DNA from 3 places in the Pseudomonas sp. MPR-R2A5 genome. Region 3 is predicted to be linked to each of the others. Evidence: predicted binding sites of a transcription regulator. Region 3 holds the regulator's gene; each other region holds the start of a gene.

Region 1 (10,116 bases), on a different contig from region 3:
CCCTGACCAACGAAGAAAGCGTGCTCGGCGCGATCAACGATGCCTTGCAGCGCGCCACTCAGTTGGCCCTGCGTGCCGGTGGTTCGTTGAGCGACGCCGACCGTCGCTCGGTTGCCAGTGAAGTGGGGGCGATCGAGGATCAGGTCCTGGGCTTGCTCAACAGCAAGGACTCTTCCGGCAACTACCTGTTTTCCGGTTCCAAGACCCAGACCCCGCCCTACAGCCGTAACAATGATGGCACCTACAGCTATCAGGGCGACGAAACGCCGCTGAGCCTGCAAGTGTCGAATACGTTGACGGTCAACGCTGGCGATACCGGCAAGACGGTTCTGGAGGGCGCTGCCAACTCCAGTCGCACCCAGGCCACGTGGCTTGCACCTGTGCCCCAGACGGTGCCGCCGACGGTCAATGACAACAAGGTTGCGCTGTCGGCCGGGCTGGTGACGTCGAGCTCCGACTACGCCAGTAAGTTCGCCGACGGCGAGCCGTACAAGCTGACCTTTACCAGCAGTACTCAATACAAGGTGTCCGATAAGAACGGCACTGACGTGACTTCGGAGATTGCCGGCAACGGTACCTTCGACGCCACCAAGGAAGGCAGCACCAGCGTGGCGCTGCGTGGGGTGAAGTTCGACATCACCATGAACCTCGGCGACGTTGCTCCGGGCGCCAACTCCGATGCGCTGGTCAAGGATCGTTCGTTCAGCCTGGAAGCCAAGCCGGATACCTTCAGTATCTCGCGCACGCCGAGCAACGCGTCCACGGCACAATTGAACAATGCCACCGTGTCCAGCCAGGCGGGCTATGCCAGCACGTTCCCGACCAACAGCGGGGCGCTGATCAAGTTCACCAGCGCCACCGCCTATGAGATGTATACCCAGCCCTACACCGCCAATAGCAGGCCCATTGCCACCGGTGATACCGGCGGCGGGACAACCTTGACCGCGGCCGGGGTGACCTTTGACATCAGCGGCGGGACGCCGCAAGCGGGCGATCAGTTTTCCGTGGGGGCCAATACCCAGAAAACCCAGAATGCGCTGGACACCCTTGGCCAATTGCGCAAGGCGCTGGAGCTGCCCGCCGACGGCAATCCGGCGGCGACCGTCAAGCTCAAGGACGTGTTGGATGCTTCCATCGCCAACCTGGCCAATTCAATGTCGCAGATCACCAACGTGCGGGGTTCCATCGGTGCGCGGGGCAACGCCCTGGACATCCAGTCTGACGAAAACACCAGTATCGGCCTGGCCAACACCAGCACCATGAGTGACCTGGCCAACATCGATATGGGCGAGGCGGCGATCAATCTGACGCTGCAGCAAACCATGTTGCAGGCCTCGCAATTGGCGTTCGTCAAAATCTCCCAGTTGAGCCTGTTCAACAAGATGTAAGCGGCGTCTAGCCAAGCGGCCCGCTCTGGAAACAGGGCGGGCCGTTTTCGTTTCTGGGGTTTAATTGTTTGAAGGTTTTGCACAAAGCACACACAATTGAGTGACCTGTGAGTCATAAAGCGCATCTTCACTGTATCGTGTGAAAAGGATAAGTCGTCACAGGGTCCTTGCGGGGCGGCTTTCAGCGAGATTTTTATGGGGTTATCCCCTTTATTGTCCAGCACTCCAGGCGTCGTCCGAGGGGTGTTCTCCAGCTATTTAGTATTGGGAAGCCACAATGATTGGCATAAAAAGCATCGCCAGTTACGTGCCGGCAGACGGGATCGATAACTACGCCCAGGGTGCCAAATTCGCCAAGGATGAAGAGTTCATCATTGGCAAGATCGGGTCGGCGTTTCTGCCGCGCAAGGAAGCTGCGCAGGAAACCTCCGACCTGTGTGTCGAGGCGGTCAACGCTTTGTTTGCCAACAACCCGGATTTGAAGCGCGAGTCCATCGACGCACTGATCGTCGTCACCCAGAACGGCGACGAAGAGGGTTTGCCCCACACCGCCGCCATCGTCCAGGACAAGCTGGGCCTGCCGACCCACGTGGCGGCCTTCGATATTTCCCTGGGCTGCTCGGGCTACGTCTACGGTATCTACGCAATGAAAGGCTTCATGGAAGCCACCGGCCTGAAAAACGGCCTGCTGGTCACGGCCGATCCGTACTCCAAGATTGTCGACCCGGAAGATCGCAACACCACCATGCTGTTCGGCGATGCCGCCACTGCCACGTGGATGGGCGAAGACGCGTCGTGGTTGCTGGGCAAGGCGAAGTTCGGCACCGACGGTTCCGGCGCGCCGCACCTGAAGGTCAGTGATGGCGTGTTCTTCATGAACGGCCGCCAGGTGTTCAACTTCGCATTGCTCAAGGTGCCGGCACACCTGCATGAGCTGCTCGATGAGTCGCAGCTCAAGGCCGACGACATCGATGCGTTCTGCATTCACCAGGGCAGTGCGGCGATTGTCGATGCCGTGGCGCGGCGTTTCGAGGATGCCCCGGTGGACAAGTTCATCAAGGATATGGTCGAGACCGGTAACACCGTGTCGTCGAGTATTCCATTGCTGCTGGAGAAGCACGTGATGGACGCTACCTGGAAGCGCGTGGCCATCAGCGGTTTTGGCGTGGGCCTGTCGTGGGGCTCGGCGATTCTGCATCGTCCGTGACGCGTCGGTAGACTGAGTTCGCCGCAAAAGCAAACGCCGATGATCGAAAGATCATCGGCGTTTTTTATTTGGCGCCAAAAAAACCAGAAAATCCGGTGGGAAAAGTCAGCCTAAAGCCTTGAATTACAAGGGATGGCACGAGGCCAGTAAAAAAAATAAAAAAAAGGCTCAAGCAACCGCCTACCACGACGATAACTATTACGTAGGTTCTCAGGCCACACCCGGCGGTTGCCAGGGCCGGAAGCCGCAGTATCCATCCAACGAGGATTTCGTCATGGCTTTAACAGTAAACACCAACATTGCTTCGATCACTACCCAGGGCAACCTGAACAAAGCTGGCGGCGCCCTGGCCACTTCCATGCAGCGCCTGTCTTCCGGCCTGCGTATCAACAGCGCTAAAGACGACGCTGCCGGCTTGGGTATTGCTACTCGCATGACTAGCCAAATCAATGGCCTGGGTCAAGCAGTGAAGAACGCTAACGATGGTATCTCCATCGCGCAAACCGCTGAAGGCGCAATGCAGGCTTCGACCGACATTCTGCAAAAAATGCGTACCCTGGCTCTGTCTTCGGCTACTGGCTCCCTGAGCACCGACGACCGTAAGTCGAACAACGACGAATACCAGGCTCTGACTTCGGAACTGACCCGTATCTCGCAAACCACTACTTTCGGTGGCCAGAAACTGCTGGACGGCTCTTACGGTACCAAAGCTATCCAGGTTGGCGCCAACGCTAACGAAACCATCAACGTAAGCCTGGACAACGTTGCTGCCAACAACATCGGTTCGCAGCAGATCAACAGCCTGGGCATCACCCCTGGTGCTGGTGTTGCTGGTGGCGCAATCGCTGTGACTGGTAACGGTCAGACTACCAACGTAACCGTAGCTGCCGCTGCTTCCGCTAAAACCATCGCTGCCCAACTGAATGGCGCCGTCGGTGGCCTGAGCGCTACTGCCAGCACTGAAGCTCAGTTCGTTGTCGGCGCGGGTGCTGCTGCTGCTCCGGCTTCGTTCACCATGACCGTTGGCGGCCAAGCCACCACGTTCATCGGCGTAACCGATACCGGCAGCTTGGCTGAGCAACTGAAGTCCAACTCCGCCAAACTGGGTATCAGCGTTAACTACGATGAATCCAAAGGCACTCTGTCGGTTAAATCCGACACCGGTGAAAACCTGGCCTTCAGCGCTTCGACCGCTGCCGGTACCATCACTGTTGCGACCAAAGACGGTTCCGGTGCCTACGGTACTGCCACTGCCCTGGCTGACGGCATCATCGCTACCGGTGCTGTGAACATGAACTCCTCCAAGGGTTACTCCCTGGAAGGTGCTGGTGTGACCGGTCTCTTCGGCGCCGCTACTTCGGCTGCTTCGGCCAAGGTTACGGTTTCGCAGACTGACGTGACTGACGCCACCAAGGCCCAGAACGCAGTGTCCGTAATCGACCAGGCTATCGCTACCATCTCCAGCTCCCGTTCGGGCCTGGGTGCGGTTCAGAACCGTCTGACCAGCACTGTGGATAACCTGACCAACATTCAGAAAAACACCACGTCTGCCCGTAGTACTGTTCAGGACGTCGACTTCGCTTCCGAAGCCGCTGAACTGACCAAGCAGCAAACCCTGCAGTCGGCTTCCACTGCGATCCTGTCGCAGGCTAACCAACTGCCATCCGCTGTACTGAAGCTGCTTCAGTAATCACAGCGCTGGGTAAATGACGGGAGGGCGCGTTTACGTGCCCTTTCGTCTTTTCCAATCAGAGGAGATTGGGCATGGACATGAATGTAAAACTGAACTTGTCTTATCCGCTACAGGCCCCTCAAGGCACTGTGGCACCTGTGGTTGCTGACAAAGATAAGACTAAGGTTGAGCCGGCCGCGCCAGCCACCGGTAAGTCTCAAAAGGACGATCTGGAAAAAGCGGTCACCGATATTAAAGAATTCGTACAAGCGGCCCAGCGCAATCTGGATTTTTCCATTGACGCTTCCACCCATAGGGTTGTGGTCAAGGTCATTGCCACCGACACCGGTGAAGTGATCCGCCAGATCCCCTCGGAAACGGCCTTGAAGCTGGCACAAAGTCTGTCCAGCGCCAGTCACGTGTTGTTTGACGACAAGGCTTGAGCTGGCATGAAACTTGTTGCTGTTACGGCTTGAAGTGTTGTTCGTCAAGATAACGGCAGCCACCGTAAAAGGAGAAAGATGATGGCGGGTACAACGATTACTGGCGTGGGGTCGGGCTTCGATACCCAGGCAATTGTAAAGTCCCTGGTAGATGCCGAGCGAGCGCCGAAACAGTCGCAGATCAATACCCAATCGCAAAAGGCAACTACCCAGCTGTCGTCGATCGGCAAGATCCAGGCTGCCCTGGACGCCTTCCGTGGTGCGCTGACCAGCATGGGCACCGACAACAGCTTCAGTGGCTTGACCGGTACCTCTTCGGATGAAAAAGTCGCCACCATGACGGCCAACCAAGGTGCAGCGAACGGCAGCTTCTCGCTGATCGTCAACCAGCTGGCCATGCCTTCGAAGCTATCGACCAAAACGTTTGCCGGTGGCCAGTCGACAGTCGTCAACGCCGGCACCACGGCGACAACGCTGACAATCACGCAGTCGGGCAAGAACTTTGATTTGAGTGTGCCGGCAGGCGCGACACTGCAACAGGTGCGTGATTCGATCAACTCCACGTTCGGCACCGCCGGCCTGAGTGCCAACATCCTCACCGACTCCACCGGTTCGCGTCTGATCCTGACCTCCACCAATAGCGGGGTCGGTTCGGACCTGACGATGTCGGGCAACTCTGGGATTGATACTGGCTACACGGTAGTCAGCGCGCCTCAGAACGCCAAGTACACCATCGATGGCATTGCGGCGGAGTCCAAGTCCAACAGCATCACGGATGCGGTGAGTGGGGTAAGCATCAAGTTGCTGTCGCTGTCGCCTACGGTCACGGCCAACGATCCGAATACAACCAACCCGCTTCGTACCGCCATGACCATCTCGGTCACTACCAGCGCCACCGCGCTGAAGTCCGGGGTCAAGGGCTTTGTCGACAGCTATAACGCCCTGCTCAAGGCCATGAACGCCGAGACCAAGGTCACCAAGGACGCCGCGGGTAACTCCATCGCCGCGACCCTGACCGGCGACTCGACCATGCGCACCTTGCAGTCGGCGATCCGCAACGAGTTCAACGCGCTTTCGGGGAACGGCACCTTGAAGTCCCTGGCGCAGTTCGGTGTCACAACCGATCAGGATACCGGCGCGCTGAGCATCGATAGCAAGCAGTGGGATAAGGCGGTGCTGACCAATGCCGCTGACATCAACAGTATCTTCAGCGGCAAGACTGGCTTGCTGGCGCGCCTGACGGCCGCTACCGACGCGTATGCCAAGCCGAGCACCGGGATTCTGGCCACGCGTACCACCTCGTTGGCCGACAGCCTGAAAGACCTGACCAAGCAGCAGACCGATCTGGATGACCGTCTCACCACCATGCAGGACGCCTTGACCCGCAAGTACACCGCCATGGATACGCTGGTAGCGCAGTTGCGTCAGCAGAGCACCAGTATTCTCGGTACGCTCAATGCAATCAGTGGCTCAAAAAGCAGCAGCAGTTGATTGACTGCGCCTGAAAAAGCCCGGGTCCGTTGACCTGGGCTTTGTTCTTTGTAGAGCCGCTGGGTTAAAGTTTTTTGCGACCCGGTCGACATAATGGTTACTGCAATCCTTCCAGCTGTTGCCTGTCACGAGGTAGAAAATGAATCCCATGAGAGCCCTTCGCCAATACCAGAAGGTCAATTCCCATGCCCAGATCTCCGAAGCCAGCCCGCATCGCCTGGTGCAGATGCTGATGGAAGGCGGCCTGGACCGCATGGCGCAAGCCAAGGGGGCGCTGGCGCGTGGCGATATCGCTCAGAAGGGCCTGATGCTGGGTAAGGCCACCGACATCCTGATCGGCCTGCGTGATGGCCTCGATGCGGAAAAAAGCGACAACAAGGAATACGTCCAGCAACTGGAAGGTCTGTATGTGTACATGACCAACCGCTTGATGCAGGCCAACCTGCACAACGATGCCGAGATGATCGACGAAGTCGCTCGTCTGCTGATTACCGTAAAAGAAGGCTGGGATGCCATTGCCGCACCGCAGGGTGCCGCACAATAAGGCCATCGGCCTTGAGGAACTCGTCATGAGCCAAGCACTGCAACGCATTGATGAAACCCGCGACGCCTTGATCGACGCGCTGGCCGAACGTAACTGGGACGCCATCGGCGAACTGGATATGGGCTGTCGCAGTGTGATCGAGGAGGTGCTGAGCGAAGCGCCGGTGGACGAGGATGCGTTGCGAGAGAAACTGGAGAGCCTGCTCGCGGTTTATCAGAAGTTGCTGGAAGTGACGACCGGCGAACGCCAGGCGATTTTCGAAGAGATGTCGCAGATCAACCAAGCGAAAAAGGCGTCAAAGGTTTACCATCTGTTCGGTTGAACGGGCGCAGTTAATCCGAACGGCGCGTCATATATTTGACTGTGCCAGCATTTTTGACTTAACTAGTGCTGTTTTCAGATTTCAGACGTCTAGTAAGTAAGAAGTCTTACAAGCGTCTAGATTGCCCTCACTCTGGGGCAGAGCGTTTACTAGGGAAGTTGCTATTGCATGTGGCGTGAAACCAAAATTCTGCTGATTGATGACGATAGCGTCCGTCGCCGCGACCTGGCGGTGATTTTGAATTTTCTTGGCGAAGAAAATCTGCCCTGCGGTAGCCACGATTGGCAGCAGGTGGTCAGCTCATTGTCATCGAGCCGTGAAGTCATTTGTGTGCTGATCGGGACGGTAAACGCTCCTGGTGCAGTTCTGGGCTTGTTAAAGACACTGTCAACCTGGGATGAGTTCCTTCCGGTGTTGCTAATGGGCGATATTTCTTCTGTCGACCTGCCGGAAGACCAGCGCCGCCGTGTACTTTCCACCCTGGAAATGCCGCCCAGCTATAGCAAATTGCTCGATTCCCTGCACCGCGCCCAGGTCTATCGCGAGATGTACGACCAGGCCCGCGAACGCGGTCGACACCGTGAGCCCAACCTGTTCCGCAGCCTCGTCGGCACCAGCCGTGCGATCCAGCACGTGCGCCAGATGATGCAGCAAGTGGCCGATACCGACGCCAGCGTGCTGATCCTCGGCGAGTCCGGCACCGGCAAGGAAGTGGTCGCGCGCAACCTGCACTATCACTCCAAGCGCCGCGACGGGCCCTTTGTGCCGGTCAACTGCGGGGCAATTCCTGCAGAGCTGCTCGAAAGCGAACTGTTCGGCCATGAGAAGGGCGCCTTTACCGGAGCCATCACCAGCCGTGCCGGGCGTTTCGAACTGGCCAACGGCGGCACCCTGTTCCTTGACGAAATCGGCGACATGCCACTGCCGATGCAGGTCAAGCTGCTGCGCGTGCTGCAAGAACGCACCTTCGAGCGCGTTGGCAGCAACAAGACCCAGAGCGTGGACGTGCGCATCATCGCGGCCACCCACAAGAACCTCGAAAGCATGATCGAGGTCGGCAGCTTCCGCGAAGACTTGTACTACCGCCTCAACGTCTTCCCGATCGAGATGGCCCCGTTGCGTGAGCGCGTGGAAGACATCCCGTTGCTGATGAACGAGCTGATCTCGCGCATGGAGCACGAAAAGCGCGGCTCGATTCGCTTCAACTCCGCCGCGATCATGTCGCTGTGCCGCCACGGCTGGCCGGGCAACGTCCGCGAACTGGCCAACCTGGTGGAGCGCATGGCGATCATGCACCCCTACGGTGTGATCGGCGTGGTCGAGCTGCCGAAAAAATTCCGTTACGTCGACGATGAAGACGAGCAGTTGGTGGACAGCCTGCGCAGTGACCTGGAAGAACGGGTCGCCATCAACGGGCATACCCCGGACTTCGGTGCTACCGCCATGTTGCCGCCGGAAGGCCTGGACCTGAAGGACTACCTGGGCAACCTGGAACAAGGGTTGATCCAGCAGGCCCTCGACGACGCCAACGGCATCGTCGCCCGTGCCGCCGAGCGCCTGCGCATCCGCCGAACCACCCTGGTGGAGAAGATGCGCAAGTACGGTATGAGTCGTCGAGAAGGTGATGAACAGGCAGATGATTGACGCCTGTTTTTCAAGCCACTGTTTTATAGGTGGTTTTTTTTAGGCACGGGTATTGCTACAGCCCTCGCAACGTTCCGTTTAACTGACGGTCAGCCAAGCGAGAGAGCATGATGCCCCACGCCGCCCAACTAACTTCGGTCCCTGATCTCCAGAGACTTGTCCCGTCTGTAGAGCAACAGAGCCGCCAGGGCCTGGAGCAGGCGTTTTCGCTGTTCAACCAGATGTCCAGCCAACTGACTGATTCCTACAGCCTGCTGGAGGCTCGGGTCTCCGAGCTCAAGGGTGAGCTGGCCGTGGTCAGTGCCCAGCGCATGGAAGAGCTGGCCGAGAAAGAGCGCCTGGCCAACCGTCTGCAAAACCTGCTCGACCTGTTGCCCGGCGGCGTGATCGTCATTGACGACCAGGGTCGCGTGCGCGAAGCCAACCCGGCCGCCTGCGACATGCTCGGCCTGCCGCTGGAGGGCGAGTTGTGGCGTGAAGTGATCACCCGCTGCTTCGCGCCGCGCGAAGACGACGGTCATGAAATCTCCCTCAAGGACGGGCGCCGCCTGTCCATTGCCACCCGCTCCCTGGACGCCGAGCCCGGCCAGCTGGTGCTGCTCAACGACCTGACTGAAACCCGTCACCTGCAAGACCAGTTGGCGCGGCATGAGCGGTTGTCGTCCCTGGGGCGGATGGTCGCTTCTTTGGCGCATCAGATCCGTACGCCGTTGTCGGCCGCGTTGATCTACGCCAGCCATTTGACTGATGAGCAATTGCCCGCGGCCACCCAGCAGCGTTTTGCCGGGCGCCTCAAGGAACGCTTGCATGAACTGGAGCACCAGGTGCGCGACATGCTGGTGTTTGCCCGCGGCGAATTGCCGCTGACCGACCGCATCACGCCGTCGGGGTTGATGCAGTCGTTGCAGGCGGCGGCAGCCACCCATATCCAGGAAGCCAATGTGCGCTGGCAGTGCGACAGCCACCTCGGCGAGTTGCTGTGCAATCGCGACACCCTGGTGGGCGCCTTGCTCAACTTGATCGAAAACGCCACCCAGGCCAGCGGCCCCGGCGCACGGCTCAAGGTGCACTTGTATACGCGCGAGCAAACCCTGCGCCTGTGTATCAGCGACAGCGGCAGTGGCATCGAGCCGGCGGTGCTGCGGCGCCTGGGTGAACCTTTTTTCACCACCAAGACCAACGGCACGGGCCTCGGCCTGACCGTGGTCAAGGCAGTGGCGCGGGCTCATCAGGGAGAATTGCAGCTGCGTTCCCACCTGGGGCGCGGCACCTGTGCATTGATGACCTTGCCGCTGTTTGTCAGCGCGGCAAGCGCGGAGTAAAGAGCAATGGCTATCAAGGTTTTATTGGTGGAAGACGATCGCGCCCTGCGTGAGGCATTGGCTGACACGCTGCTGTTGGCGGG
Region 2 (10,116 bases), on a different contig from region 3:
GTGTTTTGTCTGCGGCATGCGTCTTCAAGCTCCGATGTCTGGCAGAATTATACCCATCTAACCCGTGGTTTCCCGTGTCTCATGCCTGCTATTACCTACGACCTGCCCGCCCTCGCCCAATCGATCAAAGACTGGGGCCGCGAGCTGGGCTTCCAACAAGTCGGCATCAGCGGCCTCGACCTGGCCGAGCATGAACAACACCTGCAACGCTGGCTCGACGCGGGTTACCACGGCGAGATGGAGTACATGGGCGCCCATGGCAGCAAGCGATCCCACCCGGACGAACTGGTGCCCGGCACCTTGCGCGTGGTCTCGCTACGCATGGATTACCTGCCCGGCGATACCCAGATGGCACAACTGCTGGCCAAACCGGAAAAAGCCTACATCTCGCGCTACGCCCTCGGCCGCGACTACCACAAGCTGATCCGCAAACGCGTCCAACAATTGGCTGACCGTATTCAGGCACAGATCGGCCCATTTGGCTTTCGCGCCTTTGTCGACAGCGCACCGGTGCTGGAAAAAGCCATCGCCGAACAGGCTGGCCTGGGCTGGATCGGCAAAAATACCCTGGTACTCAATCGCAAGGCCGGCAGTTATTTCTTCCTGAGCGAACTGTTTGTCGACCTGCCATTGCCGGTTGATCCGCCGCACAGCACCGAACACTGCGGCCGCTGCACCGCGTGCCTGGACATCTGCCCCACCAACGCCTTCGTCGGCCCTTACGTGCTGGATGCCCGGCGCTGCATTTCCTACCTGACCATCGAACTCAAGAGCGCCATCCCAGAAGACTTGCGCCCACTGATCGGCAACCGGGTATTCGGCTGCGATGATTGTCAGATCGTTTGCCCGTGGAATCGTTTCGCGCGCCCCACCACGGAAGGCGATTTCAAGCCACGGCACAATCTGGACAACGCAGAGCTGGCCGAACTGTTTATGTGGGACGAGGACACATTCCTGAGCAGCACCGAAGGTTCACCGTTGCGCCGCGCCGGCTATGAGCGCTGGCTGCGCAACCTGGCGGTGGGCCTGGGTAATGCGCCGTCGAGCATTCCGGTGCTGGAAGCCTTGAAGGCGCGCCGCGATTACCCCTCGGAGCTGGTGCGTGAACATGTGGAGTGGGCACTCAAGCAGCACGCCGAGCGTCAATGCACGTCATCGTTATAGACGAACTTGGGCATTTCCCAGTGAAAACGGATGGCCAGCAACCGCAGCAGAAAGCCGCTGAACAACGTCAGCAGAATCGCTTGTTCACTGGGCAGCTCCAGGTAGAGGCACAGCAGGTAGAACCAAGCGGCGAGGAACGACACACTGGCGTACAGCTCGCGACGAAAGATGAGCGGGATATCGTTGCAGAAGATATCCCGCAGAATGCCGCCAAAAACCCCGGTGATCACGCCGCTGACTGAAGCCACCAACATGCCATGGCCCATTTCCAGGGCGGTCATGCAGCCGATCAGGGTGAAGGCCACCAGCCCCACCGCATCCAGCGCCAGGAACAGCGACCGCAGGTGGCGCATCAGCGGCGCGATAAAGATCGTCACCAACGCGGCAACCGAGGTCAGCACCAGGTACTCCGGGTGCTTGACCCACGTCAGCGGGTAGTGACCGAGCAATACATCGCGCACCGAACCGCCACCCAGCGCCGTCACACAGGCGATCAGCACCACACCAAACCAATCCATGCCGCGCCGACCGGCAGACAAGGCGCCGGTCATGGCTTCGGCAGTAATGGCAATGAGGTAGAGCATCAGCAACATGAGGGCGATCCTTGCAAAGAGGCCGGCAGTCTAATCATTTGCTGATGGCACCAAAAGGGGGCACTTGGCGATAAATCGAGTTGCCTGCCATCGGGGGCAAGCCCCCTCCCGCTCTTGACCGAGTCGCCATGACGAACGCGGAACGAATGTGGAAGCAGGCGTGCCCGCGAAAGCGCCGGCTCTTCAAGCCTTGATGAAATGCTTGCGGTAATGCTGCAGCTCGGCGATCGACTCGCGAATATCATCCAGCGCCAGGTGGGTGCTGCCTTTATGGAAGCTGTCTTTGACTTCCGGCGCCCAGCGTGCCGCCAGCTCCTTGAGGGTCGACACATCCAGGTTGCGGTAGTGGAAGTAGCTTTCCAGCGCCTTCATATGGGTATAAAGGAAGCGACGGTCCTGGCAGATGCTATTGCCGCAGATCGGCGACTTGCCCTTCGGCACCCACTGCTCCAGGAAAGCGATGGTTTCGGCCTCAGCCTCCGCCATGCTGATGCGGCTGTCACGCACGCGCTGGGTCAGGCCCGAGTTGCCGTGGGTACGAGTATTCCACTCGTCCATGGTGGCGAGTACGGCATCGCTGTGGTGGATGGCGATCACCGGACCTTCGGCCAAGGTGTTGAGGTTGCTGTCGGTGACAATGGTCGCCATCTCGATGATGACGTCGGTGTCGGGGTTCAGACCGGTCATTTCCAGATCGATCCAAATCAGGTTTTGTGGGTTTTGCATGGCTTGATTCTCTTGGCACCTTGGCGTAGCTGCGCAGTTTAGCAGGCAGGGGCGTGCTAGACTCGCGACCGTTTTACCCAACCTTCGCATTATCGACACGGAACACCAATGGCCAAACGCCAGCTCAATCGTCGCCAAAACTGGCGCATCGAAAAGATTCAAGGTGAACGCGCCGCTCGCGCCGCCAAACGTGAATCCTCCGCCGTGGAAGCGCTCGAGGGCGGCGACCTGGGCCCCGAACAAACCGGCCTGGTGATCGCACACTTTGGTGTGCAGGTCGAAGTCGAGGCGCTGGAGGGCGAATTCGCAGGTTCGGTTTCCCGTTGCCACCTGCGCGCCAACCTGCCGGCACTGGTCACTGGCGACAAAGTGGTCTGGCGTGCCGGCAACCAGGGTATCGGCGTGATCGTCGCCCAGTTGCCACGTACCACCGAATTGCGTCGCCCCGACAGCCGTGGCCAGCTCAAGCCGGTAGCGGCCAACGTCGACATGATCGTGATAGTGTTCGCGCCGCTGCCCGAGCCTCATGCCAACCTGATCGACCGCTACCTGGTGGCGGCCGAACATGCCGGCATTCGTCCGTTGCTGCTGCTGAACAAATTCGACCTGATCGACGAGCAGAACGCTCCGGCGCTCAATGCGTTGCTGGCGGTCTACCGCACCCTGGGTTACCCGGTGCTGGAAGTCTCGGCGCATCACGGCAACGGCATGGAACAGCTGCAACAGCAGCTGAATGGGCGTATCAGCGTGTTTGTCGGCCAGTCCGGCGTGGGCAAGTCGTCGCTGGTCAACAGCCTGCTACCGGAAGTCGACACCCGTGTCGGCCCGCTGTCGGAACTGTCCGGCCAGGGCACCCACACCACCACCACCGCGCGATTGTTCCACTTCCCCGGCGGCGGTGAGCTGATCGACTCCCCAGGTATTCGAGAATTCGGCCTCGGCCACGTCAGCCGCAGCGATGTAGAAGCCGGCTTTATCGAATTCAACGACCTGATCGGCACTTGCCGCTTCCGCGATTGCAAACACGACCGCGAGCCCGGTTGCGCCTTGCTCAAGGCGCTGGAGGATGGCCGCGTGCAGCAGCAGCGGATGAACAGCTATCGGTCGATTATTGCGAGCTTGCCCGAAAGCAGTTACTAGACCACCCCACGCAATATCTGGCGAGCAAGCCTGTCGTGGCGAGCGGGCTTGCCCCGCGTTGGGTTGCGAAGCGGCCCCAATCAATCGGAATGCGGAGTATCAGGCACTCCTCTGCGGCGGGTTCTGGGGCTGCTTCGCAGCCCAACGCGGGGCAAGCCCGCTCGCCACAGTTACAGTGTTCCGCCTTAACTGACAGGCATCAGGGCACGCCCGCATCCCACAACAAGCCCGCACCCTCCCCCACAACAGGCTTGTTCACCACAAATATCCGGTGTGGCTACGAGCCCGTCGCAGGCACCGTAGGATCCTTCACCCCGCCGTCATCAAACAGGTTCAGCTTCTGCCGCAGCTCATGCGCCGGCAATGGCTCCTGCCCAGGCGCAATCGCATTCGGATCGGCGGGGGTTTCACCTGGCGCGCCTGCGCCGGATGTCGGCGGCGGCGGTGGCTGATCGCCTTCAATCGCTCGCTGGGCCTTTTTAGTCAGCACAACGATATCGATGCGACGGTTGATCGGGTTGAACGGGTCTTTCGGATCAAACAATTGGGAAGAGGCAAAGCCGACCACTCGTGCCACTTGCGCGTCCGGGTAGCTGCCGGCCACCAGTGCACGGCGAGCAGCGTTGGCACGGTTGGCCGAAAGCTCCCAGTTGCCGAAGTCGCCCTGCCCCGCATACGGCTTGGCATCGGTGTGGCCGCTGATACTGATCTTGTTCGGCACGGCCTTGATGGTGTCGGCCATGGCCAGCAGGATATCTTCGAAATACGGCTTCAAGCGCGCGCTGCCGGAGTCGAACATCGGCCGGTTCGCGGCGTCAGTGATCTGGATACGCAAGCCTTCCGGGGTAATCTCGAAGGAAATCTGATCCTTGAACTTCAGCAGTTGAGGGTTTTCCTCGACCTTGGTCTGCAATTCCTGCAGCAGCAATTCAAGGCGTTCCTGCTCGACCTGCTCAGCCATGCTCTCGACGGTATCGCGCTCGATCGGAATTTTTTCCTGGGGCGCCTCGGTCTTGACCTCCGGGTTGATGGTGCGCTCAGGCGCCAACTGCGGCGAACCGCCAAGGTCGATTACAAAGGGGGTGCCACTTTCCGAGAAGCCAATAGGGTCCTTGAAGTAACCGGCGATGGCGATCTTCTGCTCGGGCGTGGCCGTGGACATCAGCCACAGCACCAGAAAGAACGCCATCATCGCCGTCGCGAAGTCGGCGAAGGCGATTTTCCAGGCGCCACCATGGTGCCCCGCGGCGAAGCGCTTGACGCGCTTGATGATTATCGGCTGGTTGTTTTCCATGGCTTAGCGACCGCGAACCGCTTGTTCCAACTCGGCAAAACTCGGGCGATGTTTCGGGTACAGCACCTTGCGACCGAATTCCACCGCCAGCGAAGGCGGCATGCCCGATGCCGAAGCGACCAGGCTGGCCTTGATCGCTTCATACAGATTGATTTCTTCCTTGGCATCGTGGGCCAGGGAGGTGGCGAGCGGGCCGAAGAAACCATAGGCCGCAAGAATACCGAAGAAGGTACCCACGAGGGCCGCACCTACGTGCATACCGATAGCTTTCTGGTCGCCCTCGCCGAGGGACGCCATGGTCACCACGATACCCAGTACCGCCGCGACGATACCGAAACCAGGCATACCGTCGGCAACACCGGTCACCGCGTGGGAAGGATGCTCCAGCTCTTCCTTGAGGCTGAACAGCTCCATGTCGAACAGGCCTTCCAGCTCATGGGGCGCCATGTTGCCCGAGGACATGATGCGCAGGTAGTCACAGATATACGCGGTCATGCGCTCATCTTTGAGCACGGCCGGGTACTTGGCGAAAATCGGGCTGGCCGCGGCATCTTCGATGTCGCCTTCGATGGCCATCATGCCTTCACGGCGGCTCTTGTTGAGGATCTCGTAGATCAGCCCCAGCACTTCCAGGTAGAAGGTGTGGGAAAAGCGCGAGCTGAACATGCCCAGCGACTTCTTGATCACATGCATGGTCATGTAGCCGGGGTTGGCCTGCAAGAATGCGCCGAACGCCGCACCACCAATAATCAGCACTTCAAAGGGCTGGATCAACGCAGCGATCTTACCGTGGGACAGGACGTACCCACCGAGCACGCTTGCGATGACGACGATGATGCCGATTATTTTAGCCATAGGGGATGTGTACTTGCGCCGTGAGGTTCATGGACATATTTGGAGGAACTGCAAAACTCTTGTTCTACTTATCGGCAAAACTGCGCCAGACTATAGGCCGTTAAGGCGAAAAGCCAGTTCGGCCCGCTCTGGGCGTGTTGACCGCAAGTGATGATCGCGCCCCAATCATGGCTAATGAAACGACCGTACCCACTGTAAAACCCACCACCCTCGCTGCTTGGATCAAGCGTCTGGACGAAGTGCGGCTGCCCGTTCCCCAGGCGAACCACGAGCGCGTGTGCAAAGCCATCCGCGACAGCCGCAGTTCGTTGCGAGATATTGCCGAACTGATGCAAGACAGCCCCGCGCTGGTGCTCAGCGTGATGCGCGAAGCCAACAGCCACACCCATGGCAGCCTGGCGGAACCGGCGGAAAACCTCGAAGTGGCGCTCAACCGCCTCGGCCTCAAACGCGCCGAAGAGTTGCTCGCGCGCCTGCCTTCAGTGCCTGCCAATGAGATTCCCGTCGCCTTGCGCCAACTGCTGCTGGTGAGCCAACACGCTTCCCAGCAGGCCAACGGCCTGTTCGCCAGCCGCCTGGCGCGGCTGTGGCAAGACATTCACTGGGGCAGCTTGCTGTTTCTATCGCCGCTGTGGCCGATGGCGGTTGCCTACCCCAAGCTCTTGGAAGAGTGGGAACTGCGAGTTATCCACAAAAGCCAGTCGGCACGTCAGGTCGAACAGGAGTTATTTGGCGTCCGCCTGCTGGACCTGTGCCTCGGCCTGACTGAAACCTGGCACCTGCCCATCTGGGTGTCCCAGGGTTATAACCTGCTGCTGAAGGAACAACGCCTGCTGGTCAAGGCATTGCACATCGCCCGGGAAGATGACCCGCTGCGCCATCAGCAATTGCTCGATGCCGACCCCAGCCTGCGCCGCTGGTTGAACCAACCCGCCAATACCGTGCTGCTGGCCAACGGTCTGGCGATGTCGGCGCAAGAGTCATGGACCTGCCCGCACACCAAACGCTGGCAGTACCTCACGGCCCTGTACCTGCAACAGCCATTGAGCGAAGTACAGCAACAGTCCCACCAGCAAGCCGTCACCAGCGCCCGTACGACGTTGATGCCCGACCTTTGGCACCCGGCGCTGTCGCTGATCTGGCCATGGAATGTGCAGAAGATCCATCGCGGCCTGCTGCCCGCGCCGCCACCTACCGCAGAGTCCCTGGCCATCTGGCGCAAGCGTTGCACGGAGTTGCTGGTGGAGCCGAGCCGCTTTGCCAATGCCATGCACTTGACCACGTGCGCCAAGGAAGCGCTGGTCGCCAGTGGCATGCAACGAGTGTTGCTGTTTATGGCGGATCGCGCCCTGAGCACCTTGCGCGTGCATCAGGCCGATGGCCTGCCGAAGGACGCCGCGAACCTGAGCCTGGATGTGGTCCACAGCACGCTGCTGCAACGCATGCTGGAAAAATCCGCCCAGGTGCGCCTGACGCCCGACAACCACGCACAGTTCTCGGCCCTGTTGCCGCCGATCCTGCGTCGCCTGTTCACCGGGGAACACCTGTTGCTGCGTTCGCTGAGCTGCAATGGCCGCGTGGTGATGTTGATGGTGGCCGACCAGGGCGGCGGGCCATTTTCGGAAACCACCGTGCAGGCCTTCGGCAAAACCGCCCAGTGCATCGAGAAAGCCCTGCACAGCTTTACCAACCGCAGCGCCTGATGCTTGCGCTACAATCGCGGTCCTTTATCGCCAACATTTGTGCCCAGGAGACCTCACATGCCTGACTTCTCTGGCTTGCCGCTGGTGATCGAATCCAGCGACCTGCTCGGTCGCCTTGATGCCGAACACCTGATTCTGGTGGATCTCACCAGTGCCGCCCGCTACGCCGAAGGGCATATCCCCGGCGCGCATTTCGTTGACCCCAAGCGCACCCAACTGGGCCAGCCGCCGGCACCCGGCCTGCTGCCCAACAAAGCCGACCTGGAAAAACTGTTCGGCGAACTGGGCCACACCCCGGACGCAACCTACGTGGTCTACGACGACGAAGGCGGTGGCTGGGCTGGCCGTTTTATCTGGATGCTCGACGTGATCGGCCATCAGAAATACCACTACCTCGATGGCGGCCTGCTGGCCTGGCTGGCTGAGCAGCACCCAGTGTCCACCGACGTACCCGCCCCCGTCGGTGGCCCCGTCAGCCTCACGCTGCACGAGGGCCCCACCGCAACCCGCGAATACCTGCAAAGCCGCCTCGGCGCGGCGGACCTGGGTATCTGGGACGCACGCGGCCCGCTGGAGTATTCCGGCGAGAAAGTCCTCGCCGCCAAGGGGGGCCACATCCCCGGCGCTGTGAACTTCGAATGGACCGCCGGCATGGACAAGGCACGCAACCTGCGCATCCGCCGCGACATGCCGCAGATCCTCGAAAGCCTCGGGCTGACCCCCGATAAAGAAATCATCACCCACTGCCAGACTCACCACCGCTCTGGCTTCACCTACCTGGTGGCCAAGGCGCTCGGTTATCCGCGAGTCAAAGGTTATGCCGGTTCCTGGGGCGAATGGGGCAACCACCCCGACACCCCCGTTGAGATTTAAGGTTTAAGGACAGTTAATGAAAAAGCAGTTGTTTATCCTCAGCCAGTACTTGCTGCCGCATCACCTGCTGTCGCGGCTGGCCGGCTGCATTGCCGAGTGCCGCGTACGCTGGTTCAAGAATGCCTTCACCACGTGGTTTGCCAAGCGCTATCAAGTGGACATGTCCCAAGCCCTGGTGGAAGACGTGACCGCCTACGAGCACTTCAACGCCTTCTTCACCCGCGCCTTGAAAGACGGCGCGCGCCCACTGGACCCGACCCCTGGCGCCGTACTGAGCCCGGCTGACGGTGCGGTCAGCCAGCTCGGCCCGATCGAACATGGCCGGGTATTCCAGGCCAAGGGCCACAGCTTCAGCGTGCTGGAGTTGCTGGGCGGCGATGCTGCCGTGGCAGCGCCTTTCATGGGCGGTGATTTTGCCACCATCTACCTGTCGCCGAAGGACTACCACCGCGTGCATATGCCGCTGGCCGGTACCCTGCGCGAAATGGTCTACGTGCCTGGGCGGATTTTCTCGGTCAACCAGACCACCGCCGAAAACGTGCCGGAACTGTTTGCCCGTAACGAGCGTGTGGTCTGCCTGTTTGACACCGAACGCGGCCCGATGGCCGTGGTGTTGGTCGGCGCGATGATCGTCGCCTCGATTGAAACCGTGTGGGCCGGGCTGGTCACGCCGCCCAAGCGCGAGCTGAAAACCTTCCGCTATGACGAAGCGGCACGCGCGCCGATTCACCTGGAGAAGGGTGCGGAGCTGGGTCGCTTCAAGTTGGGCTCCACCGCGATCGTGCTGTTCGGGCCTGATCAGGTGAAGTGGGCTGAGGAACTGGTGGCCGGTTCGCCGGTGCAGATGGGCCAGGGCATCGCACTGCCGAAAGCCTGATTCAAAACCTGCAGAGATCCAATGTGGAAGGGGGCTTGCCCCCGATAGCGGTAGTCCAGCCACAGGTATATTGGCTGTTCCACCGTCATCGGGGGCAAGCCCCCTCCCACATGTTGACTGTATTCCTACAGTGACTTCGGATTAGAGCTGACCGTCGCGGTCGCGAAAGCCCAGCAGATACAGCACACCATCCAGCCCCAAGGTCGAAATCGCCTGCTTGGCCGATTGCTTGACCAAGGGTTTGGCACGGAACGCCACACCCAAACCGGCAATTGCCAGCATCGGCAGGTCATTCGCACCGTCGCCCACCGCAATGGTCTGCTCCAGACGCAAACCTTCCTTGTGGGCCAGCTCCTTCAGCAGGTCGGCCTTGCGCTGTGCGTCGACAATCGGCTCCACCGCCACGCCAGTCACCTTGCCGTCGACCACTTCCAGTTCGTTGGCGAACACATAGTCGATGCCCAACTTGGCCTGCAATTGCTTGGCGAAGTAGGTAAAGCCACCGGACAGGATCGCGGTCTTGTAACCCAGGCGCTTGAGCTCGGCGAACAGGGTTTCGGCACCTTCGGTCAGGCGCAGGGAAGCGCCGATGGAGTCCAGCACGCTCACATCCAGCCCCTTGAGCAACGCCAGGCGCTCCTTGAAGCTGGCGCGGAAGTCCAGCTCACCGGCCATCGCGCGTTCGGTGATTTCAGAAACTTGCTCACCCACACCGGCTGCCTTGGCCAGTTCGTCGATGACTTCGGCTTCGATCAGCGTCGAGTCCATGTCGAACACCGCCAGGCGGCGGTTGCGGCGGAACAGCGAGTCCTCCTGGAAGGCGATATCGACGTTCAGCTCCTGGGCCACGCTGAGGAATTCAGCGCGCAGGGCCTGCGGGTCTGCCGGTTC
Region 3 (10,116 bases):
ATTTCGCGGTGTTCCCGACGATCCTGCTGATTGCGACCCTGCTGCGGCTGGCGCTGAACGTGGCCTCCACGCGGGTGGTGATGCTCCACGGCCAGGACGGCCATGCTGCCGCAGGCAAGGTGATCCAGGCCTTCGGTGAGGTGGTGATCGGCGGTAACTACGTGGTCGGTATCGTGGTGTTCGCGATCCTGATGATCATCAACTTCGTGGTGGTGACCAAGGGTGCCGGGCGGATTTCCGAGGTGAGCGCGCGCTTTACCCTCGACGCCATGCCCGGCAAGCAAATGGCCATTGACGCCGACCTCAACGCTGGCCTGATCGATCAGAACCAGGCCAAGTCGCGCCGCCTGGAAGTGGCCCAGGAAGCCGAGTTCTATGGCTCCATGGACGGCGCCAGTAAGTTTGTACGCGGTGACGCCATCGCGGGCCTGTTGATTCTGTTCATCAACCTGATCGGCGGCATGGCGGTCGGGATCTTCCAGCACGGCATGACCTTCGGCGATGCCGGCAAGGTGTATGCCTTGCTGACCATCGGTGACGGTTTAGTGGCGCAATTGCCATCACTGTTGTTATCTACAGCTGCGGCGATCATGGTGACCCGTGCGTCGGGCTCCGAAGACATGGGCAAGCAGATCAGCCGGCAGATGTTTGCCTCGCCCAAGGCGCTGGCCGTGGCGGCGGGCATCATGGCGATCATGGGGCTCGTGCCCGGCATGCCCCATGTGTCGTTCCTCAGCATGGCGGCCATGGCGGCGGGTGGCGCCTACCTGTTCTGGAAAAAACAGAACACGATCAAGGTGAAGGCCCAGCAAGAGATCGCGCGCCAGCAGGAACTGCTGCCATCCCCGGCCCGTGCCCAGGAAACCAAGGAATTGGGCTGGGACGACGTGACCCCGATCGACATGATCGGCCTGGAAGTCGGCTACCGCCTGATTCCGCTGGTCGACCGCAACCAGGGTGGGCAATTGCTCGCGCGGATCAAGGGGGTGCGCAAGAAGCTGTCCCAGGACCTGGGCTTCCTGATGCCCACCGTACACATCCGCGACAACCTCGACCTAGCCCCCAGCGCCTACCGCCTGACCCTGATGGGCGTGATCCTCGCGGAAGCCGAGATCTACCCCGACCGCGAACTGGCGATCAACCCCGGCCAGGTGTTCGGCACGCTCAACGGCATTACCGCCAAAGATCCGGCTTTTGGCCTGGAAGCGGTGTGGATCGAAATCAGCCAACGCAGCCAGGCGCAGTCGCTGGGTTACACCGTGGTGGACGCCAGCACCGTGGTCGCCACCCACCTCAACCAGATTCTGTACAAGCACTCACACGAGCTGATCGGCCACGAAGAAGTCCAGCAATTGATGGGGTTGCTCAGCAAAGCCTCGCCAAAACTGGCCGAAGAGCTGGTGCCGGGCGTGCTGTCGCTGTCGCAGCTGCTCAAAGTGCTGCAGGCGTTGCTCGCCGAACAGGTGCCGGTACGCGATATTCGCAGCATCGCCGAGGCTATCGCCAACAATGCCGCCAAGAGTCAAGATACTGCCGCGCTGGTGGCTGCGGTGCGTGTCGGATTGTCCCGCGCAATCGTGCAAAGCATTGTGGGGCTTGACTCCGAGCTGCCTGTGATCACCTTGGAACCAAGGTTGGAACAAATATTGCTCAATAGTATTCAGAAGGCCGGACTTGGCCAGGAAGAGGGTGTCCTGCTGGAGCCGAGCATGGCTGAAAAGCTGCAGCGTTCGTTGATCGACGCGGCGCAGCGCCAGGAAATGCAGGGCCAGCCGGTGATTCTGTTGGTAGCAGGCCCGGTCCGAGCGATGTTGTCGCGGTTTGGACGCCTGGCAGTACCGAATTTGCACGTATTGGCTTACCAGGAAATTCCTGACAATAAGCAAGTGACCATCGTCGCGACAGTTGGGCCCAACGGCTGAGGTAGTGGGTTATGCAAGTAAAGCGTTTTTTCGCCGCCGATATGCGTCAGGCCATGAAACTGGTCCGTGATGAGCTGGGCGCCGACGCTGCGATTATCGGTAACCGCCGTATTGCTGGCGGTGTCGAGCTGACGGCTGCCCTGGACTACACCCCTTCGGCGCTGGCCCCGCGCGTGCCGAACATGGAACTCGAAGACGAGCTGCGCAAGACCGCCTCGCGCATTGTGTCGGCCCAGGCTGAGCTGAGCATGCGGGGTGACAGCGATGCCACCACCAATCGCCAGTTGTTCGCCGGCTTGCCGCTGACCGCTGCCGAGCCGCTGGTCGAACCTACGTTCAAAGAACCGCCACGTCCTGCAGCGCCCGCGCCGGCTGCCGCAGTCGACCAGCGCGTGTTCGATTCGATGCGCTTTGAACTCAACGGCCTGCGTGAATTGCTGGAAGTGCAGTTGGGCTCGCTGGCCTGGACCCAGTTGCAAGGCAGCAAACCACACCAGGCTAACCTCTGGCGTCGCCTGCAACGCATCGGCCTGTCTGGCCCGTTGTCCCGCGACCTGTTGGCGCTGACCACCGAAATCGAAGAACCTCGCCAGGCCTGGCGCATGTTGCTGGCCCACCTGGCGCGGATGATCGCCACTCCGGAAATCGAACCCCTGGAAGAGGGCGGTGTGATCGCCATGGTCGGCCCTGCCGGCATGGGCAAGACCACCACCCTGGCCAAGCTGGCGGCCCGTTATGTGCTCAAATACGGCGCTTCGAATATCGCGCTGGTGAGCATGGACAGCTACCGTATCGGCGCCCAGGAGCAACTCAAGACCCTGGGCCGCATCCTCAATGTGTCGGTGACCCACGTCGACCCGGGCCAGTCGCTGGCCAACGCGCTCGACCCGTTGCTGCGCAAACGCGTGGTGCTGATCGACACCGCGGGGCTGCAAGCCAGCGACCCGGCCTTGCGCCTGCAACTGGAAAGCCTGGCCGGGCGTGGCATCAAGTCTAAAAATTACCTGGTGCTTGCAACCACCAGCCAAAAACAAGTTCTTACCGCTGCGTACCATAGCTACAAGCGCTGCGGGCTGGCCGGCTGCATCCTGACTAAGCTTGATGAAACGGCGAGTCTGGGCGAGGTGTTGAGCCTGGCCATCAGTCATGAACTACCGGTCGCCTACCTGACCGACGGGCCGCGGATCCCGGATGACCTGCATCTGCCGCGCCGTCATCAGTTGGTCAGCCGTGCCGTCAGCGTGCAAATGCAAGAAGAGCCTAGCGAGGAAGCGATGGCCGACATGTTCGCTGACCTCTACCACAACCCGGCAAAACGGGTGGGTTGAGTCAGTATGAACACCGTGAAATGTATCTACATCGATGGTCTGCAAGCGATTCACGCGGCCAAGCCATGTAGCCTGCGTCTAAGCAAGACAAGGTAAAGAAATAAAATGGGCAGCATGCATCCCGTACAGGTGATCGCGGTGACCGGCGGCAAAGGTGGCGTCGGGAAAACTAACGTGTCAGTGAATTTGTCCCTGGCGCTGGCAGAGCTTGGCCGTCGCGTCATGCTGCTGGATGCTGACCTGGGGCTGGCGAATGTCGACGTTCTGCTGGGACTGACGCCCAAACATACCCTCGCCGATGTGATCGAGGGCCGCTGTGAGCTGCGTGATGTGCTGCTCCAGGGCCCCGGTGGGATCCGTATCGTACCGGCCGCCTCGGGCACCCAGAGCATGGTGCACCTGAGCCCGGCGCAGCATGCCGGTCTGATCCAGGCGTTCAGCGATATCGGCGACAACCTCGACGTGCTGGTGATCGACACCGCCGCCGGGATCGGCGAGTCGGTGGTCAGCTTCGTGCGCGCCGCGCAGGAAGTGTTGCTGGTGGTCTGCGATGAACCCACCTCGATCACCGACGCCTATGCCCTGATCAAACTGCTTAACCGCGACTACGGCATGAACCGCTTCCGCGTGCTGGCCAACATGGCCCAAAGCCCGCAGGAAGGCCGCAACCTGTTCGCCAAGTTGACCAAGGTCACGGATCGCTTTCTCGATGTCGCCCTACAATACGTCGGCGCAGTTCCCTATGACGAGTGTGTGCGCAAGGCTGTGCAAAAGCAGCGTGCAGTCTACGAAGCGTTCCCTCGTTCGAAATGCGCCTTGGCGTTCAAGGCTATTGCTCAGAAGGTCGATACTTGGCCGTTGCCCGCCAACCCTCGGGGGCATCTGGAGTTTTTCGTCGAGCGATTGGTGCATCAGACGAGCGCAGGACCCGTGCTATGACAGCGACCGGCTACAACGCCTACAAGAAGTCCGCCCGTGACAGTCAGGGTGAGTTGATCGAGCGTTACGCGCCTTTGGTCAAACGCATCGCCTATCACTTGCTGGCACGCCTCCCCGCCAGTGTCCAGGTCGAAGACCTGATCCAGGCCGGCATGATCGGCCTTCTCGAAGTGTCGACCAAATACGACGCGAGCAAGGGCGCGAGTTTCGAGACGTATGCGGGTATCCGTATCCGTGGCGCGATGCTCGATGAGGTGCGCAAAGGCGATTGGGCGCCGCGTTCGGTACACCGCAATACGCGCATGGTCAGTGACGCAATTCGGTCAATTGAAGCAAAAACCGGTCGCGACGCTAAAGATCATGAAGTTGCGGCCGAACTCCAATTGAGTCTCGACGATTATTACGGGATTTTGAACGATACCTTGGGCAGCCGCCTGTTCAGTTTCGACGACCTGTTGCAGGACGGCGAACACGAAGGGTTGCACGAGGACGGCGCGAGTACGCATATGGAGCCGTCGCGTGACCTGGAGGATGAACGCTTCCAGGGCGCATTGGCCGACGCAATTGCCAATTTGCCGGAGCGTGAGCGACTGGTGTTGGCGCTGTACTACGACGAAGAGCTGAACCTCAAGGAAATCGGTGAGGTCCTGGGGGTCAGCGAATCGCGTGTCAGCCAGCTGCACAGCCAGTGCGCGGCCCGCTTGCGGGGGCGATTGGGAGAGTGGCGCGCGCGCTGACAGGCAGTGTGGGGACACTGCAGACGCAACCGCGAGGGCCTTGGCCGCCGCGGGGGCTAACCGTGGTGCCCTGGGCAGTCCTTTTTGTGTAACGCCTGTTGATTGAAATGGCGCGTCCAGGTGCTGGGCGCGTTTAAGACTGCTTGGAGGTCGAATTGGACAAGAACATGAAAATCCTCATCGTTGATGACTTCTCAACGATGCGGCGGATCATAAAAAACCTGTTGCGTGACCTTGGGTTCACAAACACGGTCGAGGCGGATGACGGCCTTACGGCGATTCCGATCCTCAACAGCGGGAGCATCGACTTTCTGGTAACCGATTGGAACATGCCGGGCATGACGGGTATCGACTTGTTGCGCCACGTGCGTGCCGACGAAAAACTGCGCAGTCTTCCCGTGCTGATGGTGACCGCCGAAGCCAAGCGTGAACAGATCATCGAAGCCGCCCAAGCCGGGGTTAACGGCTATGTGGTCAAACCATTCACTGCGCAGGCCTTGAAAGAGAAGATCGAAAAAATCTTCGAACGCATCCACGGCTAATGCTGCCACGGGGGAGCTATGGAGCAAAAAGAATCATCGCAGGCCGACTTTGAGTCGACCCTGAAAAAACATGCTCACCAGCTGGTCGACAGCCTTGAAAAAGGCCAGTTCGGCGATGCGGTGCAGTTAATCCATCAGCTCAACCAGACCCGTGACCGCGGCCTGTACCAGGAGGTGGGCAAGCTCACACGCGAGCTTCACAGTGCGATCGTCAATTTCCAGATTGACCCGCACATGCCTCAAGCCGAAGAGATTTCGCAGATCACCGACGCCACCGAACGCCTGTCCTATGTGGTCAGGCTGACTGAGGCAGCGGCCAACCGCACCATGGACCTGGTGGAAAACGCCACGCCCCTGGTCAACGGCATGGCCACGGAAGCCCAGGCGCTGAGCGTTGACTGGGGTCGTTTCATGCGCCGTGAAGTCGGCGCAGAAGAGTTTCGTGAGCTGGCCCGTCGGGTCGAAGGGTTCCTGTCACGCAGCGAGCAGGAAAACCGTACGGTTTCCAGCAACCTCAATGACATTCTGCTCGCCCAGGATTACCAGGACCTGACCGGTCAGGTGATCAAGCGTGTGACCCAGTTGGTCACCGAAGTGGAAAGCAACCTGCTCAAATTGGTACTCATGGCCGGCCAGGTCGACCGTTTCGCCGGCATCGAACATGACCGCGAAGCGATCCTCTCTGAAAAAGATCCACAAAAACATCTCGCCAAGGGTGAAGGTCCGCAGATTCATGCCGATAAACGTGAAGACGTTGTGTCAGGTCAGGATGACGTAGATGACCTGTTATCCAGTTTAGGCTTCTAAGGAGCACACCCATGAGCTTCGGCGCCGATGAAGAAATCCTTCAGGATTTCCTTGTAGAGGCCGGCGAAATTTTAGAGCAACTGTCCGAACAACTGGTCGAGCTGGAAAGCCGCCCGGATGATGCGAACCTGCTCAATGCAATTTTTCGCGGTTTTCATACTGTAAAAGGGGGCGCCGGCTTCCTCCAGCTCCATGAGCTGGTGGAGTGCTGCCACATCGCCGAAAACGTGTTCGACATCCTGCGCAAGGGTGAGCGTCACGTTGACTCGGAGTTAATGGATGTAATCCTCGAAGCGTTGGATGCGGTCAACGGCATGTTCAGCGAAGTGCGCGAACGTGCCCCGATCACCGCAGCCACCCCGGAACTGCTGGCCGCCCTGGCGCGCCTGGCAGAACCTGCCGACACCTCGGCCGCGCCGGTGGTGGAAGCGGCGCCAGAGCCGGTGGTCGAAGCCGAAGCGGATGTCACCGACAGCGAGTTCGAGCAGTTGCTCGACTCTCTCAATGCGGTCAAGGCCGAGGCTGAAGCACCGTCGGCCGTACCCGCACCCGCGGCCGCTGCGCCTGCCGAGCCGACCAGCGAAGACATTACCGACGCAGAGTTCGAATCCCTGCTCGACCAGTTGCATGGCAAAGGCCAGTTCGCGGCTGATGCCGTGGCCACTGCGGCTGCCCCGGAAACGCCGGCGGCAACGGCCAGTACCGATATCACCGACGACGAATTCGAAGCGTTGCTCGACCAGTTGCATGGCAAGGGCACCTTTGCCGCCGATGCCTTGCCGGAAGTCGCGGCCACTGGCGCGGCGCCGACGCCAGCTGCACCGGGCGCCGCTGCGGCCCCTGCTGACGACGGCTTGATCTCCGATCACGAATTCGAAGCCCTGCTCGACGAATTGCACGGAAAGGGCAAGTTCACCGAAGTGGCCCCGGCTGCTGCGGCGACTGCTACCCCCGTGGCCGCGAAACCGGCACCGGCCAAGGCCGCCGCGCCTGCTGCCGCCAAACCGGCGCCAGCCCCAGCGCCAGCCGCCGCGGCCGCCGCGCGTGCGCCTGCCGCTGCCGTAGCCGACAAGCCTGCCAGTGAAGCCGAAACCACCGTACGGGTCGATACCGCACGACTGGACGACATCATGAACATGGTCGGCGAACTGGTGCTGGTGCGTAACCGTCTGGTGCGCCTGGGCCTGAACAGCGGCGACGAAGCCATGCAAAAGGCTGTGTCGAACCTCGACGTGGTCACGGCTGACTTGCAGACCGCCGTGATGAAGACGCGGATGCAGCCGATCAAGAAAGTCTTCGGCCGCTTCCCACGCCTGGTTCGCGACCTGGCTCGCCAGCTCAAGAAAGAAATCAACCTGGAACTGGTGGGTGAAGAAACCGACCTCGACAAGAACCTCGTCGAGGCCCTGGCCGACCCCTTGGTCCACTTGGTGCGCAACGCCGTCGACCACGGCGTGGAAACCCCGGAAGAACGCGAAGCCTCGGGCAAGTCCCGCAACGGCAAGGTGATCCTGGCGGCGGAGCAGGAGGGCGACCATATCCTGTTGTCGATTACCGATGACGGCAAGGGCATGGACCCGGCGATCCTGCGCAATATCGCGGTCAAGCGTGGCGTGATGGACAAGGACGCCGCCGACCGCCTGACCGACACCGAGTGCTACAACCTGATCTTCGCTCCAGGCTTCTCGACCAAGACCGAGATTTCCGACGTGTCGGGCCGTGGCGTGGGCATGGACGTGGTGAAGACCAAGATCAGCCAGCTCAACGGCTCGATCAATATCTACTCGACCAAGGGCCAGGGCTCGAAAATCGTCATCAAGGTGCCGTTGACCCTGGCGATCATGCCGACCCTGATGGTGATGCTGGGCAACCAGGCCTTCGCCTTCCCACTGGTCAACGTCAACGAGATCTTCCACCTCGACCTGTCACGCACCAACGTGGTGGACGGCCAGGAAGTGGTGATCGTGCGCGACAAGGCGCTGCCATTGTTCTACCTCAAGCGCTGGCTGGTGGCATCGGCTGCCCATGAAGAGCAGCGCGAAGGCCACGTGGTGATCCTTTCGGTGGGCACCCAGCGTATCGGCTTTGTGGTCGATCAACTGGTGGGCCAGGAAGAAGTGGTCATCAAGCCTTTGGGCAAAATGCTGCAGGGAACCCCGGGCATGTCGGGCGCGACCATCACCGGTGACGGTCGGATCGCGCTGATTCTCGATGTTCCGAGCATGCTCAAGCGTTACGCCGCACGGCGTATTTGATTCTGGTGGGGCAGGGCGGTATTGCCCGTCCCGCCTAACGGAGTGTTTATGGTAGTCAAGGTCCTGGTGGTGGACGATTCGGGTTTCTTCCGCCGCCGCGTCTCGGAAATTCTTTCCGCCGATCCAACCATCCAGGTGGTCGGTACGGCCACCAACGGCAAAGAGGCGATTGATCAGGCGATAGCGTTGAAGCCGGACGTGATCACCATGGACTACGAAATGCCGATGATGGATGGCATCACGGCAGTCCGGCACATCATGCAGCGCTGCCCGACCCCGGTATTGATGTTCTCCTCGCTGACGCACGAAGGCGCCCGGGTCACCCTGGATGCGCTGGATGCTGGCGCGGTGGATTTCCTGCCGAAGAACTTCGAAGACATCTCGCGCAACCCCGAGAAGGTCAAGCAGATGCTGTGCGAGAAGGTGCACAGCATTTCCCGCAGCAACCGTCGCAGCCTGTTCAGTGCGCCTGCACCGGCGCCCGCAGCACCGGTCGCGCCCCCGGCTGCACCCACCAGCACCGCGTTCGGTCGTCCGGCCCCGGCGCCTGTTGCCCGGCCAGCCGTGGCCCCGGCCCGTGCGTCGGCGCCCAGCGCCTATTCGCAAGCGCCCAAGCGCAAGGCTTACAAGTTGGTGGCTATTGGCACGTCCACCGGTGGCCCGGTGGCGCTGCAACGGGTATTGACCCAGTTGCCGGCCAACTTCCCGGCGCCGATCGTGTTGATCCAGCACATGCCTGCGGCCTTCACCAAAGCGTTCGCTGAGCGCCTGGACAAGCTCTGCCGTATCAGCGTCAAGGAAGCCGAGGATGGCGACATCCTGCGCCCTGGCCTGGCGCTGCTGGCGCCGGGTGGCAAGCAGATGATGGTCGATGGCCGTGGCGCGATCAAAATCCTGCCAGGCGATGAACGCCTCAACTACAAGCCGTGCGTGGATATCACCTTTGGTTCGGCGGCCAAGTCCTACGGCGACAAAGTTCTGGCGGTGGTCCTCACCGGCATGGGCGCCGACGGCCGTGAAGGCGCGCGGTTGCTCAAGCAGGGTGGCAGTGCGATCTGGGCCCAGGATGAAGCCAGCTGCGTGATCTATGGCATGCCCATGGCCATCGTCAAGGCGGACCTGGCCGACGCCGTCTACAGCCTCGACGACATCGGCAAGTATCTGGTGGAGGCTTGCCTCTGATGGATGTCTTGAGCCTGATCGGTATCACCATGGCGTTTGTCGCGATCATCGGCGGCAACTACCTCGAAGGCGGTCACCTCGGCGCATTGGCCAACGGCCCGGCGGCCTTGATCGTGATTGGCGGTACCGTGGGCGCCGCGTTGCTGCAGTCGCCCTTGAGCTCATTCAAGCGCGCCATGCAGATCCTGATATGGATTATTTTTCCGCCACGCGTCGACCTTCCGGGTGGCATCGATCGGGTGGTCAACTGGAGCCTCACCGCTCGCAAGGAAGGCCTGCTGGGCCTGGAAGGCGTGGCCGATGCCGAGCCTGACAGCTACGCGCGCAAGGGCCTGCAATTGCTGGTGGACGGCGCCGAGCCGGAAGCAATCCGCAGCATCCTGGAAGTGGACTTCTACACCCAG

The links. Region 3 encodes FliA, which starts transcription of late flagellar genes. Its sites were predicted from a motif close to CTAAAGTTTNNNNNNNNNNNGCCGNTAA; they were not measured.
Region 1: AC1Q6I_RS03890 (flagellin N-terminal helical domain-containing protein) is a predicted target of FliA. The motif match lies at 2,763-2,790, and genes of this name have one in related genera.
Region 2: motA (flagellar motor stator protein MotA) is a predicted target of FliA. The motif match lies at 5,841-5,868, and genes of this name have one in related genera.

Annotation. Positions count from the first base shown of each region.
Region 1 is NZ_JBXAFK010000003.1:250,578-260,693, forward strand. Features, by position in the region: gene AC1Q6I_RS03880 (flagellar hook-associated protein 3) at 1-1,388, shown strand, start outside; gene AC1Q6I_RS03885 (ketoacyl-ACP synthase III) at 1,666-2,595, shown strand; gene AC1Q6I_RS03890 (flagellin N-terminal helical domain-containing protein) at 2,870-4,285, shown strand; gene AC1Q6I_RS03895 (flagellar protein FlaG) at 4,360-4,710, shown strand; gene fliD (flagellar filament capping protein FliD) at 4,792-6,201, shown strand; gene fliS (flagellar export chaperone FliS) at 6,341-6,745, shown strand; gene fliT (flagellar protein FliT) at 6,771-7,067, shown strand; gene AC1Q6I_RS03915 (sigma-54 dependent transcriptional regulator) at 7,236-8,711, shown strand; gene AC1Q6I_RS03920 (sensor histidine kinase) at 8,822-10,033, shown strand; gene AC1Q6I_RS03925 (sigma-54-dependent transcriptional regulator) at 10,040-10,116, shown strand, end outside.
Region 2 is NZ_JBXAFK010000007.1:73,721-83,836, forward strand. Features, by position in the region: gene AC1Q6I_RS07755 (NAD(P)H-hydrate dehydratase) at 1-18, opposite strand, end outside; gene queG (tRNA epoxyqueuosine(34) reductase QueG) at 82-1,164, shown strand; gene AC1Q6I_RS07765 (trimeric intracellular cation channel family protein) at 1,143-1,757, opposite strand; gene orn (oligoribonuclease) at 1,941-2,483, opposite strand; gene rsgA (small ribosomal subunit biogenesis GTPase RsgA) at 2,592-3,623, shown strand; gene motB (flagellar motor protein MotB) at 3,901-4,917, opposite strand; gene motA (flagellar motor stator protein MotA) at 4,921-5,772, opposite strand; gene AC1Q6I_RS07790 (HDOD domain-containing protein) at 5,940-7,475, shown strand; gene AC1Q6I_RS07795 (rhodanese-like domain-containing protein) at 7,533-8,348, shown strand; gene asd (archaetidylserine decarboxylase) at 8,365-9,225, shown strand; gene serB (phosphoserine phosphatase SerB) at 9,367-10,116, opposite strand, start outside.
Region 3 is NZ_JBXAFK010000043.1:61,231-71,346, reverse strand. Features, by position in the region: gene flhA (flagellar biosynthesis protein FlhA) at 1-1,922, shown strand, start outside; gene flhF (flagellar biosynthesis GTPase FlhF) at 1,934-3,250, shown strand; gene fleN (flagellar synthesis regulator FleN) at 3,356-4,189, shown strand; gene fliA (RNA polymerase sigma factor FliA) at 4,186-4,926, shown strand; gene AC1Q6I_RS25985 (chemotaxis response regulator CheY) at 5,094-5,468, shown strand; gene AC1Q6I_RS25980 (protein phosphatase CheZ) at 5,487-6,275, shown strand; gene AC1Q6I_RS25975 (chemotaxis protein CheA) at 6,287-8,530, shown strand; gene AC1Q6I_RS25970 (protein-glutamate methylesterase/protein-glutamine glutaminase) at 8,579-9,712, shown strand; gene AC1Q6I_RS25965 (flagellar motor protein) at 9,712-10,116, shown strand, end outside.